3 regions of the Peribacillus sp. FSL M8-0224 genome follow, and region 1 is predicted to be linked to each of the others. Evidence: predicted binding sites of a transcription regulator. Region 1 holds the regulator's gene; each other region holds the start of a gene.

What was found. The regulator LexA, encoded in region 1, represses DNA repair genes until DNA is damaged. The targets are predictions, from matches to a motif close to CGAACATATGTTCG.
Positions count from the first base shown of each region.
Region 2: MKX49_RS02930 (YolD-like family protein) is a predicted target of LexA. The motif match lies at 3,402-3,415, and genes of this name have one in related genera.
Region 3: MKX49_RS27510 (YolD-like family protein) is a predicted target of LexA. The motif match lies at 3,237-3,250, and genes of this name have one in related genera.

Region 1 is NZ_JBBOOJ010000001.1:1,659,260-1,669,441, reverse strand. Features, by position in the region: gene tkt (transketolase) at 1-1,572, opposite strand, end outside; gene MKX49_RS08105 (DUF896 domain-containing protein) at 1,803-2,036, opposite strand; gene MKX49_RS08100 (YneB family resolvase-like protein) at 2,102-2,758, opposite strand; gene yneA (cell division suppressor protein YneA) at 2,778-3,089, opposite strand; gene lexA (transcriptional repressor LexA) at 3,245-3,868, shown strand; gene MKX49_RS08085 (esterase/lipase family protein) at 4,432-5,964, opposite strand; gene MKX49_RS08080 (helix-turn-helix transcriptional regulator) at 6,709-6,933, opposite strand; gene MKX49_RS08075 (LexA family protein) at 7,068-7,706, shown strand; gene MKX49_RS08070 (DUF2642 domain-containing protein) at 7,949-8,242, shown strand; gene MKX49_RS08065 (N-acetylmuramoyl-L-alanine amidase) at 8,848-9,537, opposite strand.
Region 2 is NZ_JBBOOJ010000001.1:608,505-618,686, reverse strand. Features, by position in the region: gene MKX49_RS02940 (spore germination protein) at 1-1,403, shown strand, start outside; gene MKX49_RS02935 (SpoVR family protein) at 1,770-3,182, opposite strand; gene MKX49_RS02930 (YolD-like family protein) at 3,442-3,780, shown strand; gene MKX49_RS02925 (PH domain-containing protein) at 4,260-4,898, opposite strand; gene MKX49_RS02920 (YHYH domain-containing protein) at 4,911-6,161, opposite strand; gene MKX49_RS02915 (DUF5661 family protein) at 6,481-6,804, opposite strand; partial or broken gene MKX49_RS02910 (cupin domain-containing protein) at 6,823-7,389, opposite strand; partial or broken gene MKX49_RS02905 (histidine phosphatase family protein) at 7,646-8,204, opposite strand; gene MKX49_RS02900 (GNAT family N-acetyltransferase) at 8,381-8,854, opposite strand; gene MKX49_RS02895 (HAD family hydrolase) at 8,939-9,604, opposite strand; gene MKX49_RS02890 (helix-turn-helix domain-containing protein) at 10,027-10,182, shown strand, end outside.
Region 3 is NZ_JBBOOJ010000001.1:5,624,217-5,634,398, reverse strand. Features, by position in the region: gene MKX49_RS27530 (pLS20_p028 family conjugation system transmembrane protein) at 1-914, shown strand, start outside; gene MKX49_RS27525 (hypothetical protein) at 1,271-1,519, shown strand; gene MKX49_RS27520 (hypothetical protein) at 1,838-2,398, opposite strand; gene MKX49_RS27515 (hypothetical protein) at 2,537-2,803, opposite strand; gene MKX49_RS27510 (YolD-like family protein) at 2,860-3,204, opposite strand; gene MKX49_RS27505 (IS110 family transposase) at 3,868-5,103, shown strand; gene MKX49_RS27500 (MMPL family transporter) at 5,349-7,568, opposite strand; gene MKX49_RS27495 (response regulator transcription factor) at 7,702-8,346, opposite strand; gene MKX49_RS27490 (sensor histidine kinase) at 8,343-9,440, opposite strand.

The sequences.
Region 1 (10,182 bases):
CAACCCTTGACGAGTCAGAACAAGAGCATTTGGTTTATTTGTAGACTCCATAGCCACTTTCCAGGCTGCTGCCGTTTCATTGCCATCAGCTGGACGGATTACCCCTAGGTTAGGCATAGCGCGCAATGATGCCAATTGTTCGATTGGCTCATGAGTCGGTCCGTCTTCCCCTACAGCAATGCTGTCATGAGTGAATACATAGTTTACAGGCAGTCCCATTAGTGCTGCCATTCTTATGGCAGGACGTAGATAATCAGAGAATACGAAGAATGTTCCTCCGTATACTTTTAAGCCACCATGAAGTGCCATTCCATTTAAAGCCGCACCCATAGCGAATTCACGTACACCGAACCATATATTACGGCCGCTGTAATTACCAGGTAATAGATCTGTCTCACCTTTGATGGCAGTATTATTAGATCCGGCTAAATCCGCAGAACCCCCAATGAAGCTAGGGACCTTTTTGGCGATCGCATTCAGTACTTCCCCACTTGAAGCACGGGAAGCTAATGTTTTACCTTCTTCATAGACTGGAATTTCCTGATCCCAATCAGCAGGCAGTTCACCTTTGATGGCAAGCTCCAATTGCTGTGCTAACTCAGGATGTGCTTCTTTGTAATTTTTGAACAATTCATTCCAAGCTTCTTCTTTTTGAGCACCTGCATCAACAACAGCTTCATTGAAATGTGAATACACTTCTTCAGGTACATGGAAGTCCTCTTCGAATGTCCATTTATATGCTTCTTTTGTCAATTTAAGCTCATCTGCACCAAGCGGAGCGCCGTGAACGGCAGATTTACCTGAACGGTTTGGTGAACCGTAACCAATAACCGTTTTCACTTCGATTAATGTTGGGCGTGCATCGTCGGTTTTCGCTTCTTCAATCGCTTTAGCAATTTCCTGAAGATCATTGCCATCCTCAACGCGGATATATTGCCATCCATAAGATTTGAACCGGTCTGCTACGCTTTCACTAAATGATTGACTTAAGTCGCCGTCAAGGGAAATATCATTAGAATCATATAAAACAACAAGTCTTCCCAGTTGTAGATGTCCAGCTAATGAAGCGGCTTCTGCAGAAACACCTTCCATTAAATCTCCATCTCCACAAATGCTATATGTATAATGATCGACCACATTATAAGAATCGCGGTTATAGCTTTCAGCCAAGTGACGTTCAGCCATTGCCATCCCGACTGCCATTGCAATACCTTGTCCAAGCGGCCCGGTAGTTGCATCTACACCAGCCGTATGTCCGAATTCAGGATGTCCTGGAGTTTTACTGCCCCATTGACGGAAGCTTTTCAAATCATCGATAGATAAGCCATAGCCCGATAAATGAAGAAGGCTGTATAACAGCATAGAACCATGTCCAGCTGAAAGAACAAAGCGATCTCTATTAAACCAATCTGGATTTTTCGGGTTATGGTTCATATATTCGGTCCATAGTTTATACGCCATTGGCGCTGCCCCCATTGGCATACCTGGATGGCCGGAATTAGCCTTTTCAATTGCATCAATTGATAATGTACGAATCGTATTGATAGAAAGTGCATCTAATTTATCTAACATATTGTAAAAACATCCCTTCCTGTAATGTACCTCTTTATATTATAGTGACAAGCATAATATCACAACTAAAATCACTATTTACTGCCTCAATATTAAAATTTTCTAGAAATAAGAGAAGCCCCTATTTAGATTAAACTAAATAGGAGAATACATACATGAATGCACTCTCTTTTTACTCCAAAATGCCAAAGAATCCTCAAATGGAATGTTCCATCAGAGGAATCCAAGCATTAATGTAAATTTCGTTTTTCTTTTATATTTTTTATCTTTTGAGGAGTGACGTCATTACCCTCTGGATCCACGACTTTCACATGCTCCAACGTGTCGGACATGGATTTTCTGAATGTTTCCAAATATTCACTTCTCAATTGGGTTTGCTCTTTCGCTTCAACTTCCGTCAAGCCTTCAGCCTTTGCCTTTTTAGAAAGTACATTTATACGGGCTATTTTTTCTTTTGATAACATAATTTCGCTCCTTCATAATCTGCGGATATTGTCATGGTATTAAAAAAAAAGCGAAATTACAAGTTCTATGATTTACTTTCCTTTGTATTCATTCGATGTTCGAGAAAACGCCTGTTCACAGTAGCCTTAGATACATTGTATCCAAAGCCCCTTAATGTGGCTGCGATTTCTGAGAATGTCAACCCATTGGCACGCAGTTTAATAATTTCTTCAATAGGAATCTCCATACGGTCCCTTCCAGTGGAATTCCTTTGGTTGTGAAGATTTTTTTGAGGACGGTACCCTTTTTCAACGGCTCTCATCATTCCGCGCTTTATTTTAAGATTATGTAGTTTCCTTTGATATTCTTCTACAATGCCCACTATCTGGATGACCATGGCATCCGAATCCGATAACTCCAGCTCCCCATCGTGTGAGAGCGTATAAATTTTCACATCTTCTTTAAGGATGACATGGAAAAGGGCTATTTTGGCATTCCCTCTTCCCAGTCTTGTTTCGTCCTGGATTAATAAGACTTCAGCTTCTTTGGTTTTAAATAGTTCGAGCATGTCAAAAATGCCATCCCGATTCAACTCATAACCACTTGCCTGTTCTTTTATAATGGAGACAACTTCCACATCCATCTTTTCAGCCAATTTGACTAATTCATCTTCCTGCCTTGCCAATGATGTTTCCTGTGACTCTTTTTCGGTGCTGACCCTACAATAGATTACCGCCTTCATAATACCCTACCTTTACTACTTACTGCTCACTGGCCAAATTCTGGACAAGTTCTTCCCCTTTAACCGGTATGACAATGACTTGTCCAGGTTTTATCGAATCCGCACTGACTCCATTATTCTCTTCTATCCAACCAATGAATTCTTTTTTTGTCAAATTTGTTTCTTCATATTCTTCGGCAATTCCCCATAGGGTGTCACCTTCGCTTACTTCTATAGAAAGGAAATCCTTTTTTTGATCATTGTTCAATGTACAAGAGAATAAAATTGAAAAGATGAATACTGATCCCGCTAATAGAATCGTATAAATATAATTTTTGTATAATTTTTTCATAATAATCCCTCCAAAGCGAATGTTCGTTCGTATGTTATGATCAAATTATAATACGAACGTTTGTTTCAGTCAACAACAAAATTCGAACTTATGTTTGTATAGAGATGGGGGCCATGCTATAATGTAGCAAAGAACATTGGGGAAGAGGTGCACAAATGACAAAACTATCAAAACGGCAGCAAGATATTCTTGATTTCATTAAAGAAGAGGTTCGCCAAAAAGGGTATCCGCCTTCCGTACGGGAGATTGGCGAAGCAGTGGGACTTGCATCAAGTTCAACAGTACACGGACATTTATCCCGCCTGGAAAGTAAAGGCCTTATTAGACGTGACCCAACCAAGCCAAGGGCCATTGAAATAATGAATTTGGAGGAAGCGAACAATATTCCCAAAGCCAATGTCGTGAACGTGCCGTTACTTGGAAAAGTAACAGCGGGCATGCCGATAACAGCTATTGAGAACATTGAAGAATACTTTCCGCTTCCCGAAAGCATGGTTCCACATGATGACCATGTATTCATGCTGGAAATCATGGGTGAAAGTATGATTGAAGCAGGAATTCATGATGGAGATTATGTCATCGTGAAACAACAAAGCAGTGCCAATAATGGAGATATCGTCGTGGCGATGACGGAAGATGATGAAGCCACTGTAAAACGATTCTTTAAGGAACCGGATTACATAAGGCTTCAGCCTGAGAACTCAAATATGGAACCAATTATTTTACGAGATGTTTCGATACTTGGAAAAGTAATAGGCTTATATAGACAAATACACTAAAAGCGCTTCCCGCGCTTTTTTTGTTTGTTTAATTTATGTCCAGAATTCTCTCAATATGCATTTGAAAGAGTAGATATTGAAATATTTTTTAATAGAATCTAGTTTCATGGGAAATTAAACATCCTTTATAACGGATGAAAGTTAGACCATCGCCTTTCTGGTAATATGTACTTTGGAAGAAAGCTCATTGAAATAAAAAAAAGAGGGTTTAAAATCCCCCCTTTACAATTAATTTCACTTTTAACCTTTGGTTCACTTTAATAAGGTTAGATCGACCAAGTCATTCCACCAATATGTCCTGTTTAATTTTCTGGCCATAAGGAGCAATTTGCTTAATGAATGTTTCCTTGCTCATTAGATCTTTCATTACCAAGCATAAATCTTTATTTCCAGGGAACTCACTCCTAAATATATCCACCTAACACCCGTTGAATTAATACTTTTATATAGGAGTACGGCTGTTTACATTGGCGGAATTACCATCTCCCTAGTTACCCGTACCATTTCGCACCTACCTCATATTTCATAAAAAAATGCCTCCTCAACTAAGAGAAGGCATTTCGCTATTTCTCAATATAGACCGAACGAATCAGCGTCCGGGTTCTTTCGGTACCATCCACATTTTTTTCCTTAACATCTATTGTTACATTATAAACACCTGACTTAGGTACTTCTGGAAGGGTGCCAGTAAAATTTTCAGTATCCATTGCCTTAATTGAGTTTTTTTCACTAATTTCATTACCGGTTTCATCTATCAGATGAACCAAAAATGTTGTACTGATTGGTCTTTTTTTATCATTCATTGGATTCTTTATTAAAAATTTTGCATCTTTTTGCTTAACTTTACCGGCCATACTTAATGTAATGGGATTCTTTTCGTTAAATTGGGCTGTGAACAGGAAGGCGTCTTTTGGCGATTTAGTCTTCATTCGTACTTTCCAGTCACCAATTTCAAGGTTATTTCTGTAGAATGATTGGATGGTTGCACCATTAAAAAAGGAAGTTTCATTTTTGGCTGAATGGACCTTTAAGGAAGGTGAATACTTTTTATTGGATGGAGAAATCAATTCAACCTCGACATCATTTGAGGCTGTATATATGCTTATATTACCTGGGGCCGCTTCATTTACATGGAAGCTTTGTTCGACCCAGACATTTTGTTTCAGGACATCACCCAGAACGGTTTGAGCGAGTGCGGTTGTAATGACATCATCTTCAACTCGTTCTTTATAATTGACATGATATGCAGGAATCCCAGTGGTGGATGTGCTTTTTAAATAGGGTTCAATTCTTGAAAATACAGCTGAGCCAACTCGAATATTGTCGTGATCAAAGTTGGGATCCGTAAATAAATGTGTTGCATAGGGTATTTTTGTACTCCATACATTCACCAGTCCATCATTTTCCCCATATGATGATAAATATTGTCCCCCCATTGATAAGGCTGATAGTACCGGGCCTCTGTTCATACCTGCCACAGTGAAATACAAGTTTTTACGAGAGTTAACATGGTTATCCGTGACAGAACGAAATTCAGCCATTTTACCAACTTGTAAAGAATAAGTTCCCTCATCTTTTTGACCTAATAAGGAACCAAGCCAGCCCGCATACCAGCTATAAGCCAAATCAGCTAGGTGAGAACCATGATGTGGGGAAGCTAAAGTGATCACCCTTCCAACATATTGGTGTGCTCCATAGTGGACTAGAGCCGCTTGGGTGTCTGGGCCCCCTTTGCTGTGAGCTATAATATTTACTTTTTCGCCCCCGAAATGGTTACTGATTTCTGAAAGCATTTGAGCTAATAGCCTTCCATTGGCATATTGGCTCACTGATCCATTTCCAGCTGAATCATGAAGCTGAACAAAAACCGTTTGGTAGCCTGCTTCATACGCTTTGGTATACATATCATTGACGCCATGATATTCCGTTTCACCATACCAGCTGGTTGAACTGCCGTTTTTCCCTTGTACAAACACGATTGGTGGTTTGTTTGTATCAAGATTGGGAGGAATACCTCCAAGAAACCAATCCCCTGGACTGAAAGTTTCGGAGGGCGGTTTCAATTTTCCTGCTGAGGAAATGTCTGGCTTTGCCATAATTAATAGAGTTAGAATGAGGACAAGAAAAACGACATAATTGATTACATTCCTTTTCAAGGGTTATCTCCTCCAATATCATCTGGAATTTTTTTGAACTCATCCAATTATCAATGCCCTCCTTCCATAGCCTTCTTTAGCCTTCATTAATATATAATTGTACTTTTGCATACCATTACCTGCTATCTTCATAAAGATGGGAGAAAAAAACTAGAAGAAGTTTTATTGATAATGGAGAAAAAGTATGAAGATTTGCCTTCCATTCATTTAGGTATGGGGTCTTTTTCATTTTATGAAGACGTGCTTTGAGAGGAAAACATGCTGCCAATTCACGAAAATAGAGTACAAGCCCTTATCCTGCAAAGGATAAGGGCTTGTTCATCCAGATTAACTTTTCCTTCGAATTTGCCATTGTCCATTTGCTCCTATTCATGGTGTTTAGAAGTCCGCCCTATACATTAAGTAAATAATTTTCTTTCACAGCAATTGGCTGACATTTTTGGAATCACTGTATCAATCGTATATTTGCACAAGAAGTTTGGATTTGTACACCTTTTACTACATACAGGTATTTTACAAATGTTCTAATGTCAGCAGCTCCTATGCAACTTCAAAAGAATTAATTTCCCTTTCCTCTTTGTTCCCCTTCTTTCCATCGTTACTTGAATCTTGTCCTATGGAAGTCAGGATTTTATGGATTCAAATGGCCAATCTGTTGAGGAAATGCTTGGTACAATTGAACTTTCAACTACATTTGAAGTGTAGGTCAGGGTCAAAAAAAATGATATCGTCAATCGAGAACCCTACACATTCAGCAAATAAATAAGCCTTATCGATTCGCAAAGGAATCTTATATTGCTCATAGTCAATGTAAGTCCTCTTGGCCATCTTCAGCACTTTAGCCATTTCATCTTGAGTTAATCCTTTATACTTCCTGGCTTGTTTAAGTGTGAACTTAACGCTTGTCATATCTTGTCACCACCTATCTAAAAAAATAATATCACACTTGAAGTATAGTTACCAACAATTTTTCGCAAAATTCACGCACTTTACGTTTACTCACTTTCACTCATAGTGTATATTCAAGTAAGAGGTGAAGAAATATGCACATTGGTGAACGGATTAAAATGTTAAGAAAAGAAAGAAAAATGACACAAGAAGATTTGGCAAATGTATTAAAAGTAGCTCCTACGGCAGTATCAGCTTGGGAATCCGGACGGAATAAACCTTTAATGGATAAATTGAGCATGATGTCCACTTGTTTTGAAATACCGCTATCCCACCTCATTGAAGGAGCGCCTATCGTTAGAAATAATCCTGGAATGGAATTCCTAAATGAAAAGAATGTAAGATTAATTGGTGTCTACGGAAATATCCCTGCTGGAGAGCCTAATTTCACCAACGAATATATAGAAGCCTATATGCCGACATTAAATTCGATGCTTAAATCGGATAAAGAATATTTTTTCCTTAGAGTGAATGGCAATAGCATGAATAAAGAATTCAGAGACGGATCATTGATTCTCGTTGAAAAAACAACCTACCTTGATAACGGGAAAATTGGAGTGGTCTTGATAAATGGACACGATGCTACGGTCAAAAAAGTGAGAATCAATGAAGAAAACATCATACTCACTCCCTGCAGCACGGATCCTTTTTATGAAGAAAAAACCTACAACATAAAAAATGATAGAGTCCGTATTTTAGGAAAAGTGGTTCAAGCCATTAAAATATACGATTAATATCCAACTCGAGGGTTTCATACGGAAAGAAAGTAAAATAAATGAATAATGAGCAGCCATACATAGATTCAATTCATACAGTTTTTATCAACTTAATTGCTGTTGCATTTTAGGTACAAGCCATCATGGTTTGTGCTTTTTAGTATTGTTCTTTTATTTGTCTTTACATAAAATCCTTTTAATTTGTGTCAGCCCATAAAAAAAAAGGCATACCTTACATTAATAAAGGAGTGGAATAATTCATGCGAAATTATCCATATGGAAGCCAAGATAACGTATTTATGCCAGGTCATTATGCGTGTACGAGCAACTTTCCGCAAACGATGAAAACTTTATCACCGACTTATACAATTCCCACAGAACCAGTTCTCTTTGACCATCTAATGATGAATTTAGGTAAAACGATCACTATCGTAACAATGAAGGAATCATTAAAGGGCAAACTTACCGGCGTCGCTATTGATCACCTGCAATTATCAATCGGCGATTTAAAATATCATATCCGTTATCCCCAGATTACTTATTTCATTGAGTGAATGTATTTGGAAACTTTAGTAGGGGCCATTTTTAGTATATTTTCCTTTCATGCAAAAGAATAAAATTGTTTATATCGGGTAATAAAATCATCATATTTTTATAATGCGGTTCACAACCCCCTATAAGAATCTTATAATTGAAGATAAGCATTTGCCTCTGTAGCTCTAGAAGGGAAGAGCGCCGGAAAACATTGTAGCCACCGGGTCGCAAGGTAAGGGTTTCAGAAGCACCGAAAAGCAATTACGCTGAGGCAGGTGGAATTCCTGCCGGTGAAAATCCGTAGGGAAGCGTGTTCTCCCCTAGCCTATGCTTACGAAAGGAGTGCGGGTTCGAATCCCGTCAGAGGCTTACTTCCTGAATAATGCGATTATATATACTCACAGAAAGTGACTCCAAATTGCACAAGTCCACTTTGGCCTTCTGTGTAAATTATTTTCCCCTTGCATTCCTCCCGCTTTTATCGAAGGACCGAATCAGGATGGCAGAATGTACAGTTTTTCATTACATGCATATTCCTGAATCAAAAAGGCCCCTCTCTTTTTGAGAAGGGCTTACTGCGTGGTGTGCTTCTGGAAATTATAAATAATTATTAATTATTAATTATTCATTTCACCCGCAATTTCTGGTTAACCGTAATGGTGTACTGACTGTCAAGACCGTTCCAATCTTTAATTTGCTGAACCGTACTGCCATAAGAATTGCTTAAGGAATATACTGTATCCCCACTAACGACAGTGTGGTATACAGCTGTACTTTTCTTAGTTAGATTGAAGCATTTAACTAAACCGTTTACATGTCCGCGAGCCAGTGATTCGATAAAGGATGACGTTTTCAACTTTGCTGCGTCATTTACATTATCGATAAATCCATTTTCAGTCAGGAGTGCAGGCATGTCCGTTTCACGGAGTACATATAAATCTCCTGTTTTTTGTCCTCTGTCCTGGATGTTGATAAGCTTCATGACCTCTGAATGAATATGATCTTGATACGTTTTCGTTATCTGGTTAGTGGACGTATAAATGTAATCCTCGTACCCAGTTCCGCCGCCGGCATTAATGTGGATGGAGAGAAAAAAGTCAGCTCCCCACGCGTTCGCTGCATTCGTACGATCGTTTAAGGAGGGGTAGGTATCTTGGGTCCTGCTCATTTTCACAGAAACGTTATTATATTCTATCAATAAGATGTCTTTGATTCGAGTTGCAATGGATAAAGTTAAATCCTTCTCTCTCAATCCATTCCCGACCGAGCCTGGATCCGTACCGCCATGGCCGGGATCAATAAATACTTTCACCATTTCTATCACCTCTATTAATCTTATGTTACGTATTAACAAATGCTTGTACACGTAACTATCGGATTAAAGAAATTCTGCCGTTCTCAAAAAAATACACCCCCTAAAGGTGTAGTGGCATTATTTGATGATATTCGCCCAATGAACGGGAATTCTTTGAAAAAGACTTTTTCTATTTTTTTACATTCGCATCAGGAATTTTTGGAGAATAAGCAATCTATAATCAAAGGAACAAGAAGATTGAGAAATATTAAGAAAAGTCAACATTAACACAAATTTATCGGTTTTTGGTTTGTTTTATTTATCGCTTCTGCGCACTCTTTAATTGAGTCAATCACTATAGTCGGTTCTGATAATTGCGGAAAATGTCCACTCTTTTCAGCGACACTGTGTTTGCTGTTTCTTGTCAATGAAAGTAATGCCATTAATCAAAACTATATTGGGTTTGCCGTTTCCACTAATATTATATTGTAGCGTCCCTTTCGCAGTTTCCACCTTATATTTTTCTATTTTCAATGTCAGCACCACACCTCACTTTGTTTAGATTAATTCACGTGTGTAACAAGCTATTGGTTTCATTTATAAAAATTGCTAAATGGATTCTTTGAATTTTTTACGAAAGCTATAGAAAATGATAATGTGAACTTT
Region 2 (10,182 bases), 1.1 Mb from region 1:
TAAAGAATACATTTCACCATACATCAGACCTTATCGTTAGAAAAATAAAAACGGGCTTCAAAAGTTCTTTCGAAATCAACATTGTCTATTTGGATGGAATTATTGATACAGACCGCATACAGGAATATGTTGTCAAACCATTATTAGAGCCGTTTAAGACTGTAAAGTTTAATGAATCACTTATTGATCAAGTTATCGAAAGAATGATTGAAGCAACTGATGTGAAAACCACGAATCAGTACAAAGACTTAATAGAAGCTATCGTACAAGGAAATACCATTATATTGATTAATGGGTATAGAAAAGGAATTATCATACCATCAGCCAATTGGAAGGAAAGAAGCCTTGAAGAATCACTAGGAGAACGGTCACCAAAGGGACCAGTTATTGGGCTAACAGAACAAATGAAAACAAATATTAATTTGTTAAGAAGTACAATAAAAACTCCCGATTTCTGTGTAGAAGCAATGGAATTTGGGACAATCTCCAAAACAGCAGTTTCAATATTATTTATAGAAGGTATTGTTGATAAAGGAATTTTAATAGAAGTACGAAAGAGGCTAAAAAGTCTAAAAATAAAGTATTTATTAAATTCAAAAGTTGTGGAAGATGTATTGGAAGGAAAACCAAGAACAATTTTCAATTTAGCAAGAACTTCAGGACGAATTGATGGAGTTGTATCCTCATTATATGAAGGAAAAGTAGCAATAATTGTAGATGGTTTCCCTAATGCTATCATTGCACCCACACTTTTTATGGATTTATTACAGGCACCAGATGAATATCACATAAAAATGGGTCGGTTTTCAAATCGAATAATAAGAATGATTTGCTTTTTCTTAGCTGTATACTTACCTGGTGTTTATATTGCGATAGCAAATTTTCATAAAGAAGATTTAACTAACAAAATTTCAAAGGCACTTATATCTAAAAGTGAGTTATTACCAACCTTTTGGGAAATTGCTCTTCTTTTATTTATCATAAGAATATTATTAGATGCTTCATATCGTATTCCGAAAAGTTCGGTGATTTTGCTTTCCTTAATCGGAACAATCGTAATAGGCGAAACAGCTGTTACGGCAAAACTAATTCATCCACTTAGTCTCATAATAGTAGGTATAACAACTATTTCTAGTTTTCTACTCGCTAACAGAGGAATGCTTGCTGCTGAAAATACTTTAAGACCTCTTTTTTTGATTATTGCTAATTTTTTTGGATTTAACGGATTAATCATCGCTGCAACAATTCAAATAATTTATATGGTAAGCCTTAAATCTTTGGGTGTTCCCTATCTTTCCCCTTTGATTCCGTTTAGGATACAGGAATTGAAAGATACAATTTATAGGGGAGATTTACAGACACTAATTAATAGCAAACATACTTATACTGAGGATGATGATTAATTTTTTTGTTATTATAGTCACAATTTGCAAAGAACACTAAAACATTAACTGTACAAGTCAACATATCTTGATCTTGGCTTTTTTGTCCCAATTTCGAACATAAATGCAGGTGCGAAAACATAAGTTGGTTGGTCCCTTGTTTAACTAACACTAAAGAAGACCACTAATAGGTGGTCTCTTTTATTAGTTCAAAAATCAAAATTAGTCTTTAACTAAGCCTTCAAAAGCAAAGCAATCATAAAAAACTGAAACATGTCTTCTCTTAATTCGTCCTATAAAAAAAGTTACAAGCAATGTAATTCCATTCGGAACACATTGCTCTTTATTCTCTTTTAAAAAGGTTTTATTGTAGTTTCTAAAGTTTCGTTATAGATTTTTACGGTGCATACTAGTTCCGTCATACGAGAATCGAACGGCTTTCTCCTCAACCCTCGTCTCCAAATTAACCCCTCTACCCCAAAGCTGATAAATATATGGAAGGACCTTCTCCAAATATTTCATATCCAACTCAATACCTTCATATTCATGCTTCAAATACAACTCACCGTTTCGCATGTAATCGCCATCTTGGACTGTGAGGTATGGAAACCCACCATTGACCCGCATATTCACGAGTTGATCGCGTACTTGGGTCCAATCTTTATCAACGACTTTATAGTCTTTTCCTTGTTTTTGAAATAAGTACATATCTTCCCTTGTGACCAGATCTTTTGTTAGGTAGTTTCGTAGAAAGGAAATATCTGATTCCACTTCCCTCACTTCGAATATCTGCTGACGACCTGATCCTGGCTCCACACCTTGTCTTATCATTTCTTCTGTTGGGTTGTTATATCGTTCTTCGATGTCTTCGAACATTTTCAAGCCTAAATAATAGGGATTGATACTTGTGGGTGAAGGTTGTACAACTCCAGCGTTTAGCTTCGCAAACTCAATTGATTCACCTGATGTTAAGTCCATTTCCCGAAGAATCCGTTGGTGCCAATAGCTGGCCCAGCCCTCATTTAAAATTTTCGTTTCAAGTTGCGGCCAGAAATAAAGCATCTCCTCACGCATCATGGTCAAGATATCACGCTGCCAGTCTTCTAGTTCATGACTGTATTGCTGAATAAATAACAATAGGTCCTTTTGTGGCTGTGGAGGAAATTTCCCGTCCTTCCTTACTGATGAGTTTTGTTTTGGTCCTGCTGTTTTCTCTAATCCCCATAAATCATCGTAAGGGGTAACCACATGTTTTACTTCTTCCTCTTCATCCTCAAATGTGATGGTGGAAGCAGGACGGAGAAGAGCAGGATCAATATGCTCCTCGATTGCTAATACCGCATCTAAAAACGTTTCAACCTCTTTCTTTCCATATTGGATTTCATATTGGTGAATGCGATTTGCTGTCGCAGCCATACTTTCCACCATATCTCGATTCGTATTTTGAAAACGTATATTATTTTTGAAGAAATCACAATGTGCCAAGACATGAGCCACAATTAACTTATTTTGAATTAACGAATTTGAATCTAATAAAAAGGCGTAACAAGGATTAGAGTTAATAACTAATTCATAAATTTTACTCAAACCAAAATCATATTGTAACTTCATCTTATGAAATTGTTTTCCAAAGCTCCAATGGGAATAACGTGTTGGCATTCCATAAGCACCGAACGTATAAATAATTTCACTTGGACAAATTTCGTATCTCATCGGATAAAAATCCAATCCAACACCCTTGGCAATCTCCGTTATTTCATCAATCGCCCGACTCAAAGCCTCTTGTTCATCTACTTTCACATAGTTCCCCCCTTAATCCTCTTCTCACATAATATGAGAAAGAGAGAAGAAAATGACGGAACAATTATAGTTGATAATAATTCAAGCGTTATTTTTAAGGAAAAATTGATCTTAATGACACCCAACTAAAATACTTATTGTAAATGAATAAGATACGATCGAACAATATGATTCATTCCATCTTGGATCACCAACTCTATAATAAAAAGTCATTCATAAAGAACATACGTTCGTTTATAATCTAAATAAGGAGTGATTTATGATGACCATTCGAGACAGAGGAAATATTAAATGGACCAGTCTGATGCTACCTGAGCATATAAAAATGCTACGGCAATATTTTGGTGAGGAATACTACGATGAACCCGAACCCGTGTTGGATGAACAACACCTGGAGGAAATGAATGATTTAATTGCTGCTTCGATGGAGTTTACTTTTCCGATTTCTTTTACGCTATACCAGAATAATCGGCTGAGTAGCGTAGAAGGATTGGTGCATTATGTGGATCAAATGAATGGACATTTACGAGTGATTGATGTGGACGAACGAATACATAAAATACCCTTTTCAACTATTAAAGGTGTGAAAAAGATCTAAATTTAAGTTTGTAAAATCATTCATTTTAGTACAGTAAAATTGCTTGTAAAAATGAAAAGATAAAGAGGATAAAATAAACATAATCAAGAAATTTCAATATATAATACTTCTAATCAATGCATCTCATCTCATCAAAAAGGAGATAAAACCAACTATGAAAAAGGTGCATACTTTTAGCTTGTATATCTTTGGTATTCTGTTGCTTTTGTTGCTTTTGTTAAATCTTTTGGAAATTTAAAAATTAGATGAGGGAATTTTCCTTCAAGGCATAGAAGAAAAACTCTTTTACATCAATGAAGGAATACAAGAGATAACAACTGATTAAAAGGCATAAACCACAAACTCTTCGGAGTCTGTGGTTTTTTTATTAACACGTTTAAATCACGAATAACCACTTGAGGTAAAAGAAATTTCAACATAATTGTTTAATAAATCAATTTAATAAAATCAGCATGTTTATGTTGATATCACTTAAATCTTTATGCGCTTCTTTCATATGCTATTTGCTTTATTACATTCCCTACTCTTTTCATTTGTTCTGTGTCAAAAATTTCATCGAACTCTAAACGCTTAACTCCGTATTGAATATACAGCCCTTTTTCAAAAGTGCCATCTTTAAACCAATTAATGTCCCGTATTGTCTGGTATCTGAATTTTTGAAGATTTCTTAATCCCAAGTCCAAGAAAAGCACTTTTTTGGAGGTTGCAATCAAATAACCCTTTATTTCTTGCTTCTTAGTTTTATCGAACTCACATTGTATAAACGTTAACCCTTTTTCACCAGGTTCAAAAACAGTTTCAATCAGTGATTTAAAATATTGTTTATTTCGTTTTACTTCCTGGAACTCGTATTTCGTATAATTAAGTTTATCAACATCAACCACATCAGAAAGAATAGCCAACACTTCTTGCTTTTCTTTTTCCAGTTTTTCTGCTGCAATTCGTTGATTTTCCTTATTCCTTTCTTGTTGTTCGTGCTTTTTCTGTAACTTCGATTCTTCTTTAGAACTCCGATACGTTACGACTTTTTGCTTAACTTCAACTGAGTTTTGTTTTCTTGAAAGAATTTTCACGAATATATCCTCAACCGTATAGCAGATCTTTTGATAAATCCCCATCGCTACCTCCCCTTACTTCAGCATTTTCTTTGCTACATAAAATCTTCTGCCTACCCAACCCAGTACCCCAGCGGCAACGACACCTGAACTAGCTGCATTTTTTTCTTTTCGTTCCTGATCTCCTTGTTCAAAGTAATATTTATAAATAGGCTCGGCGTGCTTGTATTTAGCTTTTACTATATAGTCATCTCCGTTTAATCCAGCGTTGTAAGCAGCATCTTGAATGGCTTTGACTTTGTTATTAGATTTGAATCCTTCCTTGTACCAATTAATGTATTTTTGTGATTTCAATTTTGGCGTTTTGTATTTCACGTTCTTAAATACTGCATCATATCCTTGTTTAACGTATGTCTTTTTAAGTTCACTTTGACCTTGGTCATATCCTTGTTTATATGCATCTATAAATATAGGTTTTACACTCTTTGGTTCGTTCATAATATCTGCTTTACCATCTTTGAATCCTAAAGCTATATAGTCTTTCTTTTTCTCTTCATCCTTTTCTTCAATTGCCTTATTGAAACCCTCATTGAATGAAGACTTTAAGGAGTTAATAGATGCGTATTGCTGAGGCACAACTAACTTATCTTGTTTTTTTCCCAGTGCGTACCCCTCTTTATTTGCAGTTATTTTTTGTTTTTCCAGCACTTCGCTTCCATTTTGATATCCCTCATCATATCCAATTGTGTATCCTTCCTGGTAAGCAGCAGAGCCTTTTGAAGTTGAATCACTAGTTACTCCCTTTTTACCTGCACCCAATCCAGCTGTATATCCAGCCTTTTCACCATTTGTTTTGTCCTGCACTGCTGCCTTTTCTGCGATTTGAGCAGGACTTCCGTTAATCTTGGCGGTATCGTATCCACTAGGTTCCTCACAGGGAATCCCGTCGTCCACTGCATTTCCCCAGCCATCCAATTTCTCTGGGTCATTCGTCTTGCTGTACCCCTTGCTGTTCCAATAGTCAACTATCTCATCATAACTGGAGAAATCCGTGCAATCCTTATCCCAAGAATCATCGGAACTTGCTGATGAATTCGAACTAGTAGAACTTTCGGAAGAACTATCATTACTAGAATTCGATTCACTTGATCCGCCATGGGTATGGTATTCTCCTGTTTCAAGACCCCAACTGGCACAATTTGTTCTACATGTGTGCCCACCACTAGAATCAGTTCGCCCTGGATGAGCATAAGTATCTGTCTCAAAAATAAAAACAAGGATAAAAGTTATTAAAAATAAAGGAACACAAAATATCCATTTTTTCATTGCAATACCCCTTTTGAACTAGAATGTCATTAACTGATTTTACCAATAGGATATTAGTAATGTAAATAAATATTTTCCAATTCTGCACTGTTAGATAAAGAAGGGTATTTTTTCAATTGTTTTTGAATTTATGATTAAAGGAATGATTTTTTTAAAAAAAGGCTTTGTTTAAGATTATTGTTGATTTTTGAACAAATAAAAGAGACCACCTATAAGTGGTCTTCTTTAGTGCACCCTATGGAACTAACGCACCGTTAGTTTAAAAACATTTCACAAACTCACTTGAAATATGAGTTGTACTTATCATTTAGGCATTCTATTAAGCCATGTTCCAATAAGCTTTTGCTTCTTCCTCAAGCACCTTTAGTCTTTTGTAGTAATCAGGAAACTCGTGAAGATGAGCTAGGGCAATTTTCCCCGTTATAATAGGATCATCACCAGTTACATTTGTTTGGCTGGATACTTTTCCATGTTCAAGCTCGGTATTTACTCCCACCCAAAACTCATCTAAATTAAACTTGCTTTTATTAAAATCAATGCCTAAAAGTAAGGCGATCGCTGCTGCTTCCTCTTTAGAAAAGCTAGTTTTTACAATGTTATTAGTTTGAATCCTATTTGGATACTTTGTTGGAGAATAGTGCATATCGCGGTCAGAACGGTGTTCTGCAACCAAAGCATCTGCTTTAGTTACATGAACCGTTCCAAATGGATGTTGTGGAGGTGCGTATATAGAATATATTTTCAACGGGATATTACCTGTATTGGTTACATTATGCCATGTTCCAGCAGGTATCATAATGGCAGAATCATCATAAACATTTCGTACAAAGTTTAAATTATCTTTTCTCTTGCCCATTTGAACAATCCCTTGACCTTGTTCAATGCGTAAAAATTGGTCAACGTTAGGGTGAATTTCTAAACCGATATCTTCCCCAGCTTTAAGACTCATCAATGTAACTTGAAAATGATTTCCTGTCCATAATGCGGTACGGTAGTTATTGTTTTGTTTTGTAGCTTCATTAATATTGATTACAAATGGTTTCTGTCCATAATCTTTTAGTCGGATTTCATTCCTTCCAATTAATGATTGAAAAAAATCAAATCGGTTAGCAACATCATGTGTAGTCCAGTATTGGGGCTGTATTACATTGTTATTTATTGGAGCATTAAAATAATAAGGATTTGGATATTGATATTGGTGAGGATACGAAAAAGGAGCATCATACATTTTTATCAACGCCTTCAAAGATTTTTTAAATTATCCTATTCACTATGTTAAGGAAATGTACTAATACTCAGGGTTACCCAATTAAAGAAATTGATTAGCCGTTAACATTTGCTCAATTTAATGGAACAATTCGAATAAGGAAATTCCCTTTTACAACTATCCTGCCCCGATAGTTCCATAAAGAAAAAGCTGCCTTAAAGACAGCTCATAATCTTCAGCTAACACACCTGTTAGTTCATTAAAATAATGTATTTAATTAGATTTTTATTATTTTATCTTCATCCCATATACGTTCCAAGATCACTTCATTATTAATACAGTTTATTTGAAAAACGTCAGGATTACTAAGACTTTTCCAACACTCGAAATCAAAGTCACTATTATAATTCTTTAAAAGTAAGGATATTATATTTCCGTGACTGACGATTACTGTGTTTTCACTCCTACTTTTAATGACTTCTTCTACAACATTTACGATTCGATTCATCGCTTCTTGACTCTCCTCCTTCAAATTTTAATTCCATATCATTAAATGTTGCTTTTAGTTTTTCATACCAATCAGGTAAGTCCGTTGTGCTTAGTGTGCGTTCTGAGAGCCGTTCATCTATCTCTACTTTAATATTTGTTTTATCACTTAATGGTTCTACTGATTGAATAGCACGCAAAAACGGACTTGATATTATTCGATCAATTTTTGCATTACTGAAAAAATCAACTAAATATTTCGCTTGTTTCGAACCTTTTTCTGTTAATTGAGATTCCGAAGGTTGCCCCTGTGCTTCACAATGTCTCACAACATAAATCTTTTTTATCATACGAATATCCCCCCATTAAGTAGTAAAAACTTTATTTCTACTATTCTCTTTAATTTTCCTTGTTTAACTAAACTGCTCCTTTAGTTCCGAAGAAAAAAGGTTGCCTCAGCAACCTCAATTATTGAAGTAAAGAACCTTATATTTCATTAAGAAAAGCCATTCTTGAATAAAAATTGCTAAGCTGAAAAATGATTATTTTGGTTATTGCTCTCATAAATTCTTGAACTACTTCCCCAAGGATGGTATCCATCACCTATATAATTGAATCCATATTTTTCATAGTATCCAATGTGGTCAGTACAAAGGAAAACTTTATTGAATCCTGCTTTTTCGGCATCAGCTTTAGCACGTAAAAGTAGCTCTTTACCTAAAGATTTACCACGATAGCTATTTTCAATATAAAGAGCACATATCCAAGGCCATAAATCCATACGACTAATAAAATCATTGCTAATAAGACCTGCACAGCCAATAACTTCACCTAAATCCTCCATTAAATACCAAATCGGAAACGGACTGTCCGTTGTTATGCTGTGTGTTATACAGTCCTCATATACCTTCATACTGTTATCGTTCGCCCATTTACTCTGAAAATATTTAATTGCTTTTTCTTTATACTCTGGATGTTCTCTAACGCTAATAATTTGCATATGACTTTCCCCCATTAGTGGAACAAAATAAAGCTGTCGCATTGAGTTCCAATCTTCTGCCTACACACCTTTTAGTTCAGATCTTTATTTGACTTGACTACCCATCAAAATATCCTTTAACTGGCTTATACTTTTGACAATATGAGTAGGGTTAGAATGAATTAGTTCTTCAAATGAACCATATCCATAAGTTACTCCAATAGAGTTAATTCCAGTGTTATTTGCACCAATAATATCGTGCTTCCTGTCGCCAATCATAATAAAGTCACTAAGCGTATGTTCCTTATACTTATCTAGTATGTATTGAATTATTTCAGTTTTTGACGCTCTAGTTCCATCAAGGTTACTTCCGACAATAAGTTCAAAATATTGGTCAATATTAAAGTACTTTATTATTTGTTCAGCAAATACAGTAGGCTTTGAAGTTGCTACAACTAAAGTAAATTGTTGTTCTTTTAACGATTTCAATAGTAATGCAATATTTGAATATAACTCATTCTCAAACATTCCCTTTTCTTTAAACCTCTCCCTATATAATTCAATTGCTTTTTGTGTGTTTTTCTCGTCAAAATCGTAATATTCAGCAAATGAAACTTGTAGTGGTGGACCAATAAAACATTCAAGTTTATCAATGTCAGGCTCAACAATGTTCATTTTTTGTAATGCATATTGAACCGATTTAGTTATTCCAACCTTAGGGTCTGAAAGTGTTCCGTCTAAATCAAATAAAATTACTTTGTATTTATCCATATTAAACTCCCTTATTGTATTTAATAATCACCCTAATTTTACCACAGTAATTACAAATAAGTTCCAACTCTTATAGAACTAACCTGCTCCGTTAGTTCATCAAAAAAATCAACAACATCCTTTAACTGAGCCAAAAAAAAATGCCCAGCAGGGCATTCCTATCTCTTTTAATTAATTTATCACCGTTAGAAAAAACTGTCTTAACAGATGCAGCCGTTATATTGTAATTTCTAATTAAGATCGAGACTTCTTCTTTAATAAGTTATTTCTCAAAAGGAAGATTATTTTGTTTAAAGAAAAGCTTTTTTTAATACATAAAGGTATTTTGTCCCACCATTCCGAATAAGTAATTAGGTTATAGGACTTCCCTTGATGAACATAGAATCTTAGAATAAGTGCTTTTTTTGTGATGGAGGTAGAAAATGATGCTGGAACATTTAGGTCAACAAATTCGGCAGTTAAGGGTACGAAAAGGAAAAGGATTAAATGAATTTGCAAAAGAACTTCATGTGTCAGCAGGGTATTTGAGCAATTTAGAAACAGGAAAATCCGAAACCATTAAATTAGATATTCTAGAG
Region 3 (10,182 bases), 4.0 Mb from region 1:
AATTGGATGGTGTCGCCTATTTAATTGCTTTATTTGCTTTCTCTCTTGCTGTAATTGACGGTCCCAATATCGTTGAACGGTTATTTGGAATTGATGGAGGACTGAAATCTAGCTGGGGAGCCGTAGCCGGTGGTTATGCTGTTGCAAAAGGCGTAACCGGAGCAACAAAAGGAACTGCAAATACTCTGAAAGGATTATCAAGTGAAGGTAAATCAGCCGCATTGAAGGGTGTAAGTGGTATTGCAGGAGTTGCTGGAATGGCACAAGGCTTAAGAGCAAAAGGAACTGACCTTCCCACACAACCGGTTTCGAATGGTTCTAAAAGTGGTCATTCTGTAGATTTAAAGGCACAAGATCAAAATCAAGAAAAACAAAGTCCAAATGGTTCGGAAGATCCCAGAGAAATTGAAACTGGGACGCAAGAAGTAGCTTCCTCAATTGAACAAGAAATGGCACAACAACAACAAGAAAAAGGACAAACAGGAAAAGGGAAAGTAATAGGGTTGCATGATCAAATGGCTCTAAATGGTATCTCCAGTAATGGAAAACGGAGTGCAGCTGTAAACAGTCCACACTTCATCTCATCTGAATCACCAAGCCAAATGAACAATGGCGATGTACAAAAAAACGAGAAAATATCAAGTGACTATGACAGTCCCAGTCCATCATCACCTTCCTTTTCACAATCAAATTTTCCTTCGGTTTCATCTGAAATGCAAGCAGAGCCTAATAAGGAAACACCACTACAAGAAAAAGGAACTGACCGAGAAACTCGTCATGTTGGAAGCCTAATTGCTGATAATGTGCAAAACAGTCAATCAGTAAAAAGGGTTAAACGGACCTATCAAATTGGTCAAAATACAGGAGAAAGTGTAAGAAACAACATCGCTAAGTATCGTCGAAAAAAACAGTAAAAAAGGAAAATTAAAGAGAAGGTTCCCTTCTCTTTTTTTAAATAACAACCAACAAAAGGGGGACTTGAAGGGGACATTGGTCGAAAATAAGGGGACTTAAAGGGGACATTGATTAGCATTTAGTGATATCACTAAATACTTGCTTTTTTAATAATAATGTAAGACCCATGTCAGCCCACCTATATTATTCATGAGCCCCACGTCAGCCCACCTGAAAGAGATTAACGATATCATATAAAACACTAGGCTTTGCCTAGGATATCACCCTTGGTGATATCAGTTTTTCCTTATGCTCTTTCTCACTCAATAGCCTTAAAATTCGAATTTTGTATTCTACTCAAAAGGAGAGTTGACCAATGGATATTTTTTTAAGAAACATAGACCCAATTGCAGTAAAAAAATTTGATGAAATGGCAAAGAAAAAATCTATTTCGAGACAAGAACTTTTAAAAGCTGTCATTGAAAAATCAGCATATGAAAAGGAACAAAATGAAAAAGACATACGAAATGAAATGATTATTTCAAAAAACATTATAGTCATGGAAAAAATGACAGAAGCTGTTGAAAGGCTTGAGAATTTAATGTACGAACTCATGGAGGAATAAACAAACCATTTGATATATTTTCTTGAAGAATTTTTGTTAAATTCAAAATGGAAAAGAGCAAATAAATTCAAGGAATAATAAATAGAATATTGAAATTCGTAATTAAAAAGGAAGGATTTTCCCTCCTCCTTTTTTCTTCTAAGTGCTAATCGATATTAAAATGTAATCTTTTAAAAAATAACGTCTTCTTTTTAGTTTTATTTTCTACTCCATTTTCATCATAAATCATAAGAGACGTTTTCCAAGTATTCCAGTCTTCGGTTGCAGGGATTAAAAACATGCACAGATAATTTTGGTCTTTTATTACCCCCCCCCTAATTAATAAAAATCTTGTATTTTATATTTCTTTTCCACGTTTCTCAGGTATTGAGTAGTATTCTTGTTAAATTCTTTTATCAATTTGTTACAATACTCCAAATCATCAATAAGAGGTTTAAATTTTTTAAGATTGCTAGGTTCCTCCATGAGTACATCATATCCAACAATGACCGAGTTGATGGCACTTGTGATTGTGAAGTACCTGCTTGTAAAGTCATAAGGGATATTTGCTCTCTCTTTTTCTAAAAATGAATGACTTTTTTCGAAAAAACCTTTGCTATCTGTAAGAAGGTTTAAAAGTTCTTCGCCTATTTCTTCGTATGCGAGCACGCTTCTTAAAACCTCCACTGTCATATCTTCCGCCTCAGATAGTTGAATCAATCGATCATTAATAACTTTCATTGTACCGTAGCAACGAAAATTAAATTCCTTGTTTTTTTGCCAGTTGTTGTAAATCAATATTCCTACTGCTACCGAACCTGATATAAATGAACCGATTAATGAACCATAAAAACTGGGTGGTAACCCTGTACTTTGAACTGCTGCTCCTATTAAGAACATATCTTCCCCCGAAAATTAGCTTTTTTTCTTTATTATCGCATGTAAAAAAAACAATGGAAATGAATACAAACAAATAAAAAAGCCCTCTTAATTCTTTGGTTTAAGAGTTGTCCAGTCCAAAATATTAGTTGATTAATTTTAAAAAGGTAAATCATCTTTTATTATAGGGCGTACCTTTCTTACTAAATCCGTAATGGCATTTTCTCCGTTGTAAACAACACTAACAATTTGAAAGTCGCCTGGATAGCGAACAGAGCTTTTTATCTTTTGTATCCACTCATAAGCTGATACAGCAGCAGTCCATTCCGGTTCTTTTTTAAAGTCAGTTGTTATTACTGAACAACTACCAGACTGTAAGAACTTAGCACCGTTCGCAAACAATTGAACCTCAATCTGAATTTCCATTTGTATACTCCTAGATCTCTGTGGCTTTTCCTTCCTGAATTTAAAATGGACTTTTTTTAATCCTCAACGATCACACTAATAATTTCATTAAATTTAATTTTCTCGAAGGAACTATCTTTCTTCTGAATACTTAACTCTTTCGTGACAGGATCAATATACACACAGTATCCATGCAGTTCAATTGGATTTCCCTCGTTATGCAATCTAAAGCTTATCGGTAAATGATATTCCATTGCATAATGAATGTTGTTTTCAAACTCTTCAACCTGGTATTCATCAAGGATAGGTTTTTTATTTAAGAAATAATCGTCCTTATCCTTTTTTTTATTTAATGCTTTATGTTCTGGTAACATCAATGCTGCTTGCCATTTAATGATTCCTCTATCACGAATTGTACCCATTAGAAAGATACCTCCTTTTCATTTATTATATACGAACTAGTGTTCTTATGGGAGGTAGAAAAAAATGGCTATTCCACCCTAGAGTATTTAATGATTACATAACACAATTGTACAATTACACAAATTCGAAATGTAATGTACGAAGACACAAAGATAAGTACATTGGGGACATGAATTTGAGTACATAGAGTTATTAATCCACTCAAAACCGCACCAATTCAATCACTAAACTGTTTTGAGATACAAAATCGAGTACATTATAAACAATACAGTCATAAAAATTTATCTGTAAACACAAAGGGGAAGGCAATATCTACTCCCTCCCCTTTTTCGAACAACATATATTTTTAATCTTCTTGATTACTTTATAAAAAGATTGATTATTTTTGTGATCCTTAATGAACTAACGCACCTGTTCGTATTATAAGGTCATCCAGAAAATATTTCTGGTTGACCATTTTTTATATCGATATATGATAACCGTAGCCGGGGTAGAACGTCCGCACCCGTGGGATTTGATCCCGTCAACTAAACAGTTCGCCCCCTACTTGTAGAAACATGATTGAGGCTGGTTGGGACTATGATCTCGTATAACAAGCGAAGCTATGATACTACAAGAAGGAAATGGGGTACCGGTGACTTTATATGAGGAGGAGATAATTTATGAATCCAGTTGTTGGTCTGGATGTGGCAAAAGGGGAAAGTCAGGTTCAAGCTTTCTTGGATAAGAAGCAGCCTTACAAAAAAAGCTTTAAAGTAGCACATACTCTTGAAGGGTTAGCTAGTCTTCTAGACTTTATTAGAGAAGTAGAAAATGTATCCGGGGGACGGCCCCCCATTGTATTAGAATCCACTGGACATTATCATACACCAGTTGTCCAGTTTTTCGAGGATATAGGGTACTTATTGATTATCGTAAATCCACTCATATCGTATCGAGCTAAGAGTTCTAGTTTACGTAAGGTAAAGACAGATGTTATTGACGCTCGTCATCTCTGCGAGCTGTATTATAAAGAGGACTTAGAGCCGTATAAACAGCGAGGAATCCAACTCTTAAACTTACGTAACCTTACAAGACAACACGAAAATATTACAGGCCTGTTTGTACAAACTAAATTACAATTTCAAGCAATTCTGGATCAAATGTTTCCTGAATACCGTGGGGTTTTTGGTGACTTACATTCATATGTTTCTTTACTAACCTTACAAACATTTCCTACATCACAAAAAATCCTGGATACTGGTGAAGAGACAGTCGCCAAAAAAATAAAGGAATTATGTAAAAGTCGTTCGCAAAAATGGGCAGACAGTCAGGCAGAAAAATTGATGGCCGCCGCAGCTCAAAATCCATTTCAGAAAAACTTATATCATAGTCTGACCTTAAGCCTGGATATGTATATTACTATGCTTCTTGAATACAAAAAGCATCTATCCAAGCTTGAAGATGAGATAGATGCTTTAGCAAAAGGTATTGAAGAGTGTAAGATTATCCAATCGATCCCTGGTATCGGTGAAAAAATCGCTGCCACGATAATTTCTGAAATTGGGGAAATTGATCGGTTTAATCACCCTAAGAAACTGGTTGCATTTGCAGGAATCGACCCAAGTGTTTTTGAATCTGGTACATTCAAAGGTACTTTAAATCGGATTACCAAAAGAGGTTCTAGTAGGCTACGGCACGCCTTGTATATGGCTGTAAAATGTGCCATTCGTGATTGTCGCAAAAAGAAAACGACAGATGAAATTATTCCTCGTAACAAGAGATTACGAGAGTTTTATGATAAGAAACGTGAGGAAGGAAAGCCCTTTAAAGTAGCTGTGATAGCATGTGCCAATAAATTCTTACATTGGATTTATGCACTTTTAAAAAGCAAATCAACTTTCCAAGATCTAGCCTAGTTTCAAAGTATAACTAAACAGTCCAAAACTTTCCAAACAGAGAACCTTGGAAGGTTATTTGGCATACGCAAATTTAGTATAACATGAAACATTTTAAGTGTTTATTGAAAAATGTTGACAAACTATTGGCTGGTTTAGTTTAAGTGAATATATTTACAAATGTTAACCAGACAATGTGCTTGAATTTTTAGTCCCTAATATATCGATCGAAGTTATTTTCTCTAATTATGTTCTAGAGTTAATAATTAATTGTCTTCCACCAATTTAGGTTTTTTATAATGTTTTTTCTCTCTTTGCATATCTTTTATGACTGATTCTCCTTCAATATCTATATTGGGTAAGATTTTATCCAACCACTTTGGCAAATACCAAGCTGAATTCCCTAATAATGTCATAACGGCAGGAACTATAGCCATTCTCACAATAAAAGCGTCAAAGAGAACACCAAATGTAAGGGCTAACCCCATTGACTTTAAGATTGGATCTGGAGCCAGCATAAATCCAGCAAATACAGCCATCATTATTAGACCCGCAGCCGTAACTACTTTACCACTTTCTTTTATACCTACCAATATCGCTTTGCGAGCATCCCCAGTATGTGTAAACTCTTCACGTATTCTACTTACTAAGAAAACTTCATAATCCATTGCTAGTCCAAACAGTATTCCTACAACAATAACCGGTAAAAAATTCAAGACAGGACTTGCTGTAGGGAATCCAAATAAATTGATTAGGTTTCCATCTTGAATAACGAATACAACAAAGCCTAATGTGGCACCTAGAGAAAGGATAAACCCTAATACAGCCTTTAGAGGTACAAGGAGCGATCTGAACACAAGAACTAAAAGTATATACGCAAATCCTACAATTATTAAGGAAAATTTCAGAACTGCATCGTTTAATTTTTGCGAAATGTCTATGTTAACCGCTGTTGAACCTGTTACTAACAATTCTATATGATTTTCTTTTTTCATTTCTTTTGATTTATCTCTAATTTTTTGAACTAAGTTCTTTGTCTTAGAATCGTTAGGTCCGGTTTTTGGGGTGATGGAAATCATGTATACTTTACCAGACGGACTTGAGATTGCTGGACCCACACTTTTAACATTGGATATATGACTTATCTCCTCTGTTGCCTCAATTATGGCTTTTTCATGATCCTTCGATTGCTTATCCACTTTAGCTACGACTACCAACGATGCATGATATCCTGGGCCGTAAGCTTCAGTCAGCAAATCATAGGCTCTTCTTTCGGTTGTTTCATCTGATTTTGTACTGTTGTCAGGCAATCCAAGTTCCATATGAAAAAAAGGAATACTTATAATTGAAAGCAAAACCACTCCAAATATAGTAACCAATATAGGACGTTTTGTAACAAACTCTCCCCACTTGTTAGATCCTTTTTGTTTTTTATCGCTTGATGATATTCTACTTAAAAATTGGTTTTTTCGAGAAGAACTAATTTTTGGTCCAATAATGCCTAATATAGCTGGTACTAAGATTATTGCGATAAGAATTGCAATTAATACACAGACCGCGGCTGAAACACCCATCATTGTTAAAAATGGAATGCCTGCAACGGATAACCCTAAAAGCCCTATAATGACAGTTATACCCGCAAATACAACAGCACTACCTGCGGTTGCAGTGGCTAGTGCAATCGATTCTTGAATAGAATGATTTTTTTCTACTTCCTGCCTAAATCTTACAATAATGAATAAAGCGTAATCGATTCCTACTGCAAGTCCTAGCATCGCTGCTAAAGAAAGCGATACAGAAGTAATATCAAAAAAGCTTGTTCCAAAAATTATAGTCATTAATCCAATACCGATTCCTATTGCAGCTGTCATTATTGGCATTCCAGCAGCTAAGAACGAGGTAAGTGTAAGAGCCAATACCAAAAAGGCTATAATTACACCAATTACTTCTGTAACTCCACCAATTTCCATTTCTGAAAAAGCAACATTCCCAGCTAGTTCTGTCTGGAGATCTGCTTCACGTGTTTTTTCTATTTGTTCCAATATTTTCTCTTTCGAAGCTTCTGTGACTTTATCTGCAGCTACTTTGTACGTTACTGTAGCATATCCTATTTTTTTATTCTCACTTAAATTACCTAACTCATTTGGAGTTACTGTAGTTGCCACAGCATCGTCCTTCTTTATTTCATTTAGAGTTTCAGTAATTATCAGGTTTATTTTATCAGACTCTAATGTTTCATTTTTTGGAGCCTTAAATACCAATTGTACCTGTCCTCCTGCGGTATTTTCAGATGATTGAAATTCTTTATCAAGCAGTTCTCCAGCGTTAGCAGATTGTGTATTAGGTATAGACATATCTTCACTAAAAGATGGCCCCATTCTTAAAGCTATGATAGCTATCACTAAAAGAAATCCTATTGTACCACCTAATACTTTTTTTCTATTTTCTGCTGCCCAGTTGCCTAATTTATAAAGAAACTTTGCCATTTTTTTATCTCCTTCCGATTCTTAATAGAGCTTTTGTAAAGCAACTCACTAGATACAAACTTTATTTTAGACGAAAAAAGATAAAAAAAAATCGTACGGATGGGCAAGCTCCAATGTACGAAAGGGCATAATTCTATATATTGATTAATCCTTGATTTAAAGCAACAGTTACTGCTTCCATTCTATTAGATACATTAAGCTTATTAAAAATATTAGTTAAATGGGCCTTAACTGTTCTTTCTGCAATCCCCAAATCAAAAGCTATATCTTTATTTCGAAATCCTTTGGCTGCTGCTTGTAATATAAATAGCTCCTTTTCTGTTAAATTTGTTTTATAGGGAGTAACTTCAAGTTCTTTATTTTCTTTTTTGTTTATTATTTTCATCATAATCTCTGGTTGTATTAACGTTTCGCCTCTGATTGCTGAATCTATAGTGCGAAATAAGACTTCCCTGCTAGTATCCTTTAATAAGTATCCTTTTGCACCTAGCTCTATTCCTTTTAACATCAATTCATCTTCATTATAAGTAGTCAAGATAATGATAGGAATGGAAATTTTCTGATCATTAATCGCCTTAATTGTATCTAAACCACTCATAATTGGCATATTCAAATCCATCAAAATAACATCTGGACGTTGATTTTCAATAATCTGAAGAGCAATTTGACCATTTTCGGCTTCACCTAGAACATGGTATAAATCGTTTGTTTCTAAAATTAATTTCAATCCTTCCCTAACCACCATATGATCATCCACAATCAACACATTATATTTCATGAATATCCCTTTCCATTTAAAGGTACTTTCACATAAATGTTTGTACCCTCGTCATGATTACTCTGAATATTTATATGACCTCCAATTAGGCGAACACGTTCATGTAAGCCAAGTAAGCCATATTTACCAGGTTGTTTACCTATTAATTTATCCGAAAATCCTATTCCGTTATCTTCCATTGCTATATACAATAATTTATTTCCCTCATTTAGTGTAATTTTTGCTTTTGTAGCTTTTGAATGCTTAGCTATATTAGTTAAACCTTCACTTATGATATAAAGACTATGTTCGCGTATTAAATTATTTAATTTATAAATAGCCTGAATGTCATATTCTACTGGAATGGAAGTTGCTTCTGAAAATTTATTTATCTCATCAATTACTGCTTCTCTAAAATCTTTTTCGCCTAAAGATTTTAATCTTAAATTGTCAATAGCTACCCTTGAATCACGCAATGTCTTACGGGCATGTTCCATAGACATAAGAATGATTTCTTGAGATCGCACAGCATTCCCTTTATGTAAATGTGACTCCACCGCCTCTAGTTGCATAATTAAACCTGCTAAACCTTGTGCTAATGTATCATGTAAATCTCTTGCCATCCTCTGCCGTTCATTTGACAAAGTTAGCTCTTCTACTTTTTTGTGTGCGAATTCCAATTGATTCAAATAGTATTGCATACGAATTCTAGCATTAACCTGCCTATTGTAAATAATTGAGTAAAAACTCACAATTATCAGTATAAAAAAGAATATGGGGATAAACTTAGGCAATTCACTAAGATCATAATTAATGATAATAGCTATGCAATATAGAATATAGAAAAGAGAAAAAACAAAAACGACTTTAAATGTTTGATGAAATATAGTTATGCTTTGAGCTATCAAAATTGGGAGCAAACCTACTAATAGTACAATTGATCCTTTTGGTAATATGAAAGATGCAATAAAAATAAGCAAGCCTTGTATTATAAAATAATAAGTGTGCTTATTTTTAGTTAATGTATCTGAAAACCAATAAAGTAAAATATGAATGGCAATAATTATCGTAACTATAAAAAAAGGCATGAAAAGTGGCTTACTAATATATTGCAACACTATTGCACCTATATACACTAATGTTATCCATAATAGAATAGGGATCTTATTTACTATTAATGAATCCGATATTGTATAAGAAAAATGCTTTTGATCGCTAAAATTATTCAGTTTATTCACCACATTTATTATTATTGGTATAGCAATTCTCATGAGTTGAAATTTTTATACATATTTATTATTAATTGTAGAGGAAAACAAGTAAAAAGAAAATGTACAATGGGGCAACCGTATATGTACGATTGGGCAAAAACCCCTCACTTTTCTGTATTGCGAATAATATGTATAATTCTTGAATTACGGCACCTTACAAATTTCACCTAATTTACTACCTCAAAAAATGCCTTCCTCATTATATAGGGGGAAAATCCTTAAGGAACTAACCTGCCCCGTTAGTTGAAGAAGTAAAAATCCACACTAGAGTCAATTAATGTTTTTATAACACAATGTTACAATAACACAAATGTATAGTGTAAATTTTGAGTACACTTTAAATGGACAAACATAAAACCTTATAGTTAAACTGTTTTTCATGTAAATTTTAAGTTGTATAATAAATAAAAATGAGAATTTTAGTTCCATAAGAAAAAGAGCTGCCAAAGCAATGGCGATACGGCTGGACCCCTAAAAGTAAAAAAGCCCAGCCCATTACAGGCTAAGCAGGTTTACCGCAAGGTTAATCATAGCAGCACTAGTCCGACACCCTTACTTGAAATCTTGATTCGTAAAGACATCTTAA